Regions from separate parts of the Marinobacterium maritimum genome, predicted to be linked through region 2. Evidence: predicted binding sites of a transcription regulator. Region 2 holds the regulator's gene; each other region holds the start of a gene.
The links. Region 2 encodes LexA, which represses DNA repair genes until DNA is damaged. Its sites were predicted from a motif close to TACTGTNTANNTANACAGTA; they were not measured.
Positions count from the first base shown of each region.

Region 1 (2,267 bases), 470 kb from region 2:
GCATCAGCGACGAGGAAGCGGAAGAAAAATTCGGCTTCCTGCTCAATGCATTGAAGTTCGGTGCGCCGCCTCACGGTGGTCTGGCGTTTGGTCTGGATCGTCTGGTGATGCTGATGACAGGTTCTTCTTCTATTCGTGAAGTGATTGCCTTCCCGAAAACGCAGAGTGCGGCTTGTCTGCTGACAGACGCACCGGGTGAGGTCAGCGCGGCTCAGCTGCGCGAACTGAACATCAAGCTGCGCAAGACTCCCTGATCGCGCACCTGGGGCGACCACTTGAGTCGCCCCATTTCATTGTAAGACACGTATAAGATCACAGAGCCTGCTGGGCTCTGCAATCAATCGAGGATGTTTTATGGCAGGTCATTCCAAGTGGGCTAACATCAAGCACCGCAAGGCGGCTCAGGACGCCAAGCGTGGCAAGATCTTCACCAAGCTGATTCGTGAGTTGACGGTTGCCGCCAAAGAAGGTGGTGGCAGCGTGGAAGATAACCCGCGTCTGCGTGCGGCCGTCGATAAGGCGCTGGGCGCCAACATGAAGAAGGATACCATCGAGAAGGCAATCGCTCGTGGTGCCGGTGGTGGTGAAGGCGATAACTACGACGAGTTGACCTACGAAGGTTACGGCCCCAACGGGGTGGCGATTCTGGTTGAAGTAATGACCGATAATGTCAACCGTACCGTGTCTCAGGTGCGTGCGGCCTTCAACAAGGCGGGCGGCAACCTGGGTACTAATGGCTCTGTAGCCTACCTGTTCGAAAAGAAAGGTCAGATTACCTTTGGTGAAGGCGCCGATGAAGATGCGGTCATGGAAGCCGCGCTGGAGGCGGGTGCCGATGATGTGGTGACCAACGATGATGGCTCCATCGACGTGTTTGCGCCCTGGCAAGAGTTTATGGACGTTAAACAGTCGCTGGTCGATGCAGGTCTGGAGCCGGTCTACGCCGAAGTGGGCATGATCCCGGCCACCACCGTTGAGTTGGATGTGGATGCCGGTGGCAAGGCGCTGAAACTGATCGATGCACTGGAAGATCTGGATGATACCCAGAACGTCTATCACAACGCCGATATTCCTGAAGAAGCAATGGAATAAGCCTTCCATATTGCGGATCACAAGAACCGGGGGCAACCCCGGTTTTTTGTGGGCAATTTAAAGTGCTTTAGTGTATAAATGTACAGCCTTGTGCATTGAGGCCCGTGGGGCTTTCTGTAGTATCGGGAGGAACCCATGCTGATCCTGGGAATTGACCCCGGTTCGAGAATTACCGGTTATGGTGTGATCAACGCGGTTGGTGCTCGTGTCGAATATGTCGCCAGTGGCTGCATTCGCATCAGCGGTGAACTTCTGGCTGAGCGCCTGCAGCAGGTGTATGCCGGCGTCACTGAAGTGATCGAGCGCTACCAGCCACAGGAGATGGCGATTGAGCAGGTATTTATGTCCAAGAATGCCGACTCGGCTCTCAAGCTGGGACAGGCGAGGGGCGTAGCGATCGTAGCCGGTGCCAATCAGGCGTTGCCGGTCGCTGAATATGCGGCTCGCCGCGTCAAGCAATCCGTAGTTGGCAATGGTGGTGCCGATAAGGCCCAGGTGCAACATATGGTTGCGCACTTGCTCAAATTACCGGGGTTACCGCAAGCGGATGCTGCCGATGCCTTGGCAATTGCGCTCTGTCATGCGCACACTAATGCTGGTCAGGTGCCGCAGGTACGTAGTCGAAGCCGCAGCAGTGGCCGTTGGCGGCTATGATTTTTATGGAGACAGTTGATTCGTGATTGGACATCTCAGAGGTCGAATTCTGGAGAAGCAGCCGCCCTGGTTGTTGCTGGATGTTAATGGTGTTGGCTACGAGGTCGAGGCCTCAATGAACACCTTTTATAAGCTGCCGGAACTTGGGGCTGAAATCGGCCTGCACACCCATTTTGTAGTGCGTGAAGACGCGCAGTTGCTGTATGGCTTTGCTGATCAGCAGGAAAAGCTGCTGTTTCGCTCGCTGATCAAGGTAAATGGTGTGGGCCCGAAAATGGCGCTGGCCATTCTGTCTGGCATCAGTTCCGAAGAGTTTATCCGTAGCGTACACAATGAAGACAGTACGGCGCTGGTGCGTGTTCCTGGTGTGGGCAAGAAAACAGCGGAACGTCTGATTGTTGAGATGAAAGATCGATTGAGCCTGTTGCAACTGCCGACGCTGACCGAGCTGGAATTGAGTTCTGGCAATCTGCCGGTGGCCGAGGTGGCTAGTACGGACTGTCGTGCTGAGGCGGAGAGCG
Region 1 covers NZ_BAAAET010000001.1:1,208,244-1,210,510, reverse strand. The annotation lists gene aspS (aspartate--tRNA ligase) at 1-254, shown strand, start outside; gene ABD013_RS05575 (YebC/PmpR family DNA-binding transcriptional regulator) at 355-1,092, shown strand; gene ruvC (crossover junction endodeoxyribonuclease RuvC) at 1,228-1,746, shown strand; gene ruvA (Holliday junction branch migration protein RuvA) at 1,769-2,267, shown strand, end outside.
Region 1: ruvC (crossover junction endodeoxyribonuclease RuvC) is a predicted target of LexA. The motif match lies at 1,161-1,180, and genes of this name have one in related genera.

Region 2 (2,267 bases):
GGGTAAGGCCACCGGTTGGAAGGCTTTCTATCGTGATGGGCGCTGGCAGGAGGAGCAGAGCAGCAAACGCTGATCTGCTCGCAACTCAGGGACTAAACGAGAGCAGCAACGATGAGTGATATCTACGCAGTACGTACCAATCAGAAACTGAATTTTGCCCGGCTGCATATCAAGGCGCTGGTACAGGCGCAGGAAACGCCGCAGTGGAGTCAGCATCCCCGTATCGAGTCCTATCACGAGTCGGTGCTGTTCTTTATGGCCAGTGGTTACACCTCGCTGCTGCGGGAGATCGCTGAAAACTACAGTCTGGATCCCTCGAAGGTTTACCGTTACACGGACCTTATCGAGCAGCTGGAGGCAACTGGTCAGGAGTCACCGGAAGCGCGTGAGCTGGAAATTCTGGAGCAGGATAGCGCCAGCTGGCTGCACAAGGTATTGAAGGCGTATCAGTCTTGTTGGGATGCCTCAGACCACTCGGTGCAGGCGAGTGCAAAGGACGCCAGTGTGTCTGAAATTCATGTGTTGCAGATCAATCCGGACCATGCGGAAGACCGAGATGTGCTGGCTGAATACAACGACTGGCTGCAGGCGTTCCGGGAACTGCTGGAACGTCTGCGAGCCAATATGCAGGAATGGTGACGGCTGGTTTTCAATGGCGCACCAGAATGGCTTGAGCCCCGCCTTGGGTGGCGGCCAGGTCAAGCTGGTGTAACGGTGTCGTACGGCCGGACTCACACCATGTAATCACTGTATGCGAAGTGCCGGCAGACAGTGCCTGCTGACAGAGTTTGAGCGGTTCATGTTTGCCATCCCTGCTGTGCAGGGAAAGGATATGCCCGGTCACGGCACCTGCCTGGTTCAGCAGTTCCCGGCTGAGATCGGCGGGCGGGTTGACCAGCGTTAGCCAGCGGCTGTCACGGCTAAGCTGGGCGATCATGGGCAGCAACACCGGGTGCAGTGAGACCTGGCTGTTGTGCAGCAGGATCTCGGTTACACGGCTTGCTTCGTTGCGGCCGTATTCCCGCCTCGGGGTGTTGCTGGTATCACGTGCATAGTTGATGGCAAGCATGGCTCAACCTCGTCAGTGACCTTGTCGAATGACCCCTACCCCCAGACCTTCGATAATCAGCTCCTGTTCGGACAGGTCGACTTCGATCGGGGCAAAGTCTTCATTTTCGGCGATCAGAAATACTTTGTGGCCATCGCGCTTGAAACGCTTGACCGTAACATCGTCGCCGATCCTGGCAACAACGATCTGCCCATCCCTGGCATCAGGTGTCTGATGAACGGCAAGCAGATCGCCGTCCATGATGCCGATGTTCTTCATGCTCATGCCTCTTACTCTGAGCAGGTAGTCCGCGCGCGGACGGAAGAAATCGGCAGAAATCGTGCACTGATCCTCGACATGCTCCTGGGCCAGAATCGGCTCGCCAGCAGCGACCTGGCCTATAATCGGCAGGCCTTCACCAGCAGGGCTCTGTTCGCTCTCCGGCAGGCGGATGCCGCGGGAAGTGCCCTTGGTCAACTCGATGGCTCCCTTGCGGGCCAGCGCCTTCAGGTGCTCTTCGGCGGCATTGGCTGAGCGGAAGCCCAATTCACGTGCAATATCGGCACGGGTCGGCGGGTAGCCGGTGGTGTCGATGTACTGCTTGATGCACTCCAGTACTTCGGTTTGTCGTTTCGTCAGTTTCATAGCGGCCGTTACTCAATCGATTTACTGTGATTTTATACAGTGAATATCCAGGGTCAAGCATTATCTGTCTAAATATCCAGTATCTTGGTAAAATCGCGCCACTGATCATGAACGGGGACAGGCTGTGCTGAGCGACGCGCAAAAACAGGAAATACAGGGGGCCTACAGCCGCTTTCTGAAGAGTCGGGGGCTGAAAGCGCGTCCGGCACAGAAGCAGATGGTAGCGGCTGTGGCTCGTACGCTGGCAGCAGCGGACTCTACCGCCATTAATCGCGCTGAGCAGCCGGTGGTAGGGGTGGTCGAGGCAGGCACGGGTACCGGTAAAACCATCGCCTACCTGCTCGCTGCGATCCCGTTGGCACGTGCCAAGGAATGCCGCCTGGTGCTCTCGACCGCAACGGTTGCCCTGCAGGAGCAGTTAATCAACAAGGACCTGCCTGAGGTCGAGGAACATGCCGGCCTGCCGATGAAATACCGGTTGGCCAAGGGGCGGGGGCGTTACCTGTGTTTGAACAAGGTCGAGGGCCTGCTTGAGCAGCAGGGTGTGCTGGGCCAGATGGCCTTGTACGAAGAC
Region 2 covers NZ_BAAAET010000001.1:736,245-738,511, forward strand. The annotation lists gene topA (type I DNA topoisomerase) at 1-73, shown strand, start outside; gene ABD013_RS03280 (DUF6586 family protein) at 112-639, shown strand; gene ABD013_RS03285 (cell division inhibitor SulA) at 650-1,069, opposite strand; gene lexA (transcriptional repressor LexA) at 1,082-1,693, opposite strand; gene dinG (ATP-dependent DNA helicase DinG) at 1,818-2,267, shown strand, end outside.

Region 3 (2,267 bases), 250 kb from region 2:
GTTGGCCAGCTTGGCCAGCGTCTTGCTCGGCGCAATGCCGACACAGACGCGGATGCCGGTATGCTGGCCTACCTGTTGCCTGATCCGAGTACCGAATGCGTCCAGTGACTGGATGGAGTCGATACCGGTCAGGTCCAGAAAGGCTTCATCAATCGAATAGATCTCCACCCGTGGCGCCAGCTCCTCCAGAATGCTCATGACGCGTGCCGACATGTCGGCATAAAGGGCGTAATTCGATGAAAAGACGGCGACATCATGTTGCTGCAGATAACGCTCAACCTGATATACCGGAACGCCCATCTTGATGCCCAGCGCCTTGGCTTCGGCAGAACGTGCCACGATACAGCCATCGTTGTTGGACAGCACAACAATGGGCTTGCCCGCCAGGTCCGGCCGGAACAGGCGTTCACAGGAGGCATAGAAGTTGTTGCAGTCGACGAGAGCAAAAACCGAGCTCATCGTTCGCTCCCGCGCCTGAAGCGGTGAACCACATTGGTGACGACGCCAAAGATCTCCAGGTCGCACCCTTCGGGCACGTTGAGCGCCCGATACCTGGGATTGCAGGGCATCAAACGTACCTGCGGTCGTGTTTCCAGCTGCTTGACGGTCATTTCGCCGCTGATGCTGGCGATGACGATGTCGCCGTGCTCTGCCGTGAGTGAGCGGTCTACGACCAGAATGTCGCCGCTGAAAATGCCGGCTTCGATCATGGAGTCGCCCTCTGCGCGTACGAAGTAGGTCGCAGCCGGATGACGGATGCACAGATCGTTCAGATCCAGTGTCTTTTCGATGTAGTCCTGGGCAGGGGAGGGAAAACCGGCCGGAACGCGATCAAGGAAAAGGGGAATCGTCAGAGAGGCGTGTATTGTGGCGCGGGCCAGAATGACTGCGTTCATAAGCATGAATCCATATACTGTATATATAAACAGTATTATAGCGAATCATGCGGGTATGGCTATGGCTGACCTGACTGGGTGTGGGCAGACAAAAAAAACCGCGCCATCTCGGGGAAGAATGGCGCGGCTCTTATGAGAATTTCGGCACATGAATGACGCACGAAATAGCTCGAAAATACAACCCCCTGATTTACAAGGGGTTGTTGAACCAATTTAGAACTGGTTCATAGTGTTGTCTTTACCAGAGGCTTTCAGTGCAGCGTCACCAGAGAAGTACTCTTTGTGATCGTCGCCCATGTCAGAACCAGCCATGTTCTGGTGCTTAACACATGCGATGCCCTGACGGATCTCTTTACGCTGTACGCCAGCCACGTAGCCCAGCATGCCAGCTTCGCCGAAGTATTCCTTGGCCAGGTTGTCAGTAGACAGGGCCGCAGTGTGGTAAGTCGGCAGCGTGATCAGGTGGTGGAAGATACCGGCTTCGCGAGCAGCGTCACGCTGGAAGGTACGGATCTTCTCGTCTGCAGCGGCAGCCAGTTCAGTTTCGTCGTACTCAACGCTCATCAGGTTGGCGCGGTCGTAGGCAGATACGTCCTGACCAGCTTCAACCATGGCATCGAATACCTGCTGACGGAAGTTCAGCGTCCAGTTGAAGGACGGGCTGTTGTTGTACACCAGCTTGGCATTCGGCACTGCTTCGCGGATGCGGTTAACCATGCCAGCGATCTGACCAACGTGCGGCTTCTCGGTTTCGATCCACAGCAGGTCAGCACCGTTCTGCAGAGACGTGATGCAGTCCAGAACTACGCGGTCTTCGCCAGAACCTTTCTTGAACTGGAACAGGCCAGAGGCCAGACGCTTCGGCTTCAGCAGCTTGCCGTTAGCCTTAACAACCACGTCACCGTTGTCGATGTCGGCAGCGCTTTCAACGTAGTCGCCGTCCAGGAAGGCGTTGTACTGGTCACCCAGGTCGCCCGGTTCGTTGGTTACAGCGATCTGCTTGGTCAGGCCGGCACCCAGAGAGTCGGTACGGGCAACGATAACACCATCGTCAACACCCAGCTCCAGGAACGCGTAGCGTACGGCGCGGATCTTGGCCAGGAAGTCAGAGTGAGGAACGGTTACTTTACCGTCCTGGTGGCCACACTGCTTCTCGTCAGATACCTGGTTTTCGATCTGGATCGCACAGGCACCCGCTTCGATCATCTTCTTGGCCAGCAGGTAAGTCGCTTCTTCGTTACCGAAACCGGCGTCGATGTCAGCGATGATCGGCACAACGTGAGTCTGGAAGTTGTCGATCTTGCCCTGTACTTCAGTTTCTTTGGCAGCGTCGCCAGCTTCTTTGGCAGCGTCGAGTTCACGGAACAGGCC
Region 3 covers NZ_BAAAET010000001.1:986,754-989,020, forward strand. The annotation lists gene ABD013_RS18480 (Y-family DNA polymerase) at 1-459, opposite strand, end outside; gene umuD (translesion error-prone DNA polymerase V autoproteolytic subunit) at 456-896, opposite strand; gene ABD013_RS04445 (isocitrate lyase) at 1,110-2,267, opposite strand, start outside.
Region 3: umuD (translesion error-prone DNA polymerase V autoproteolytic subunit) is a predicted target of LexA. The motif match lies at 912-931, and genes of this name have one in related genera.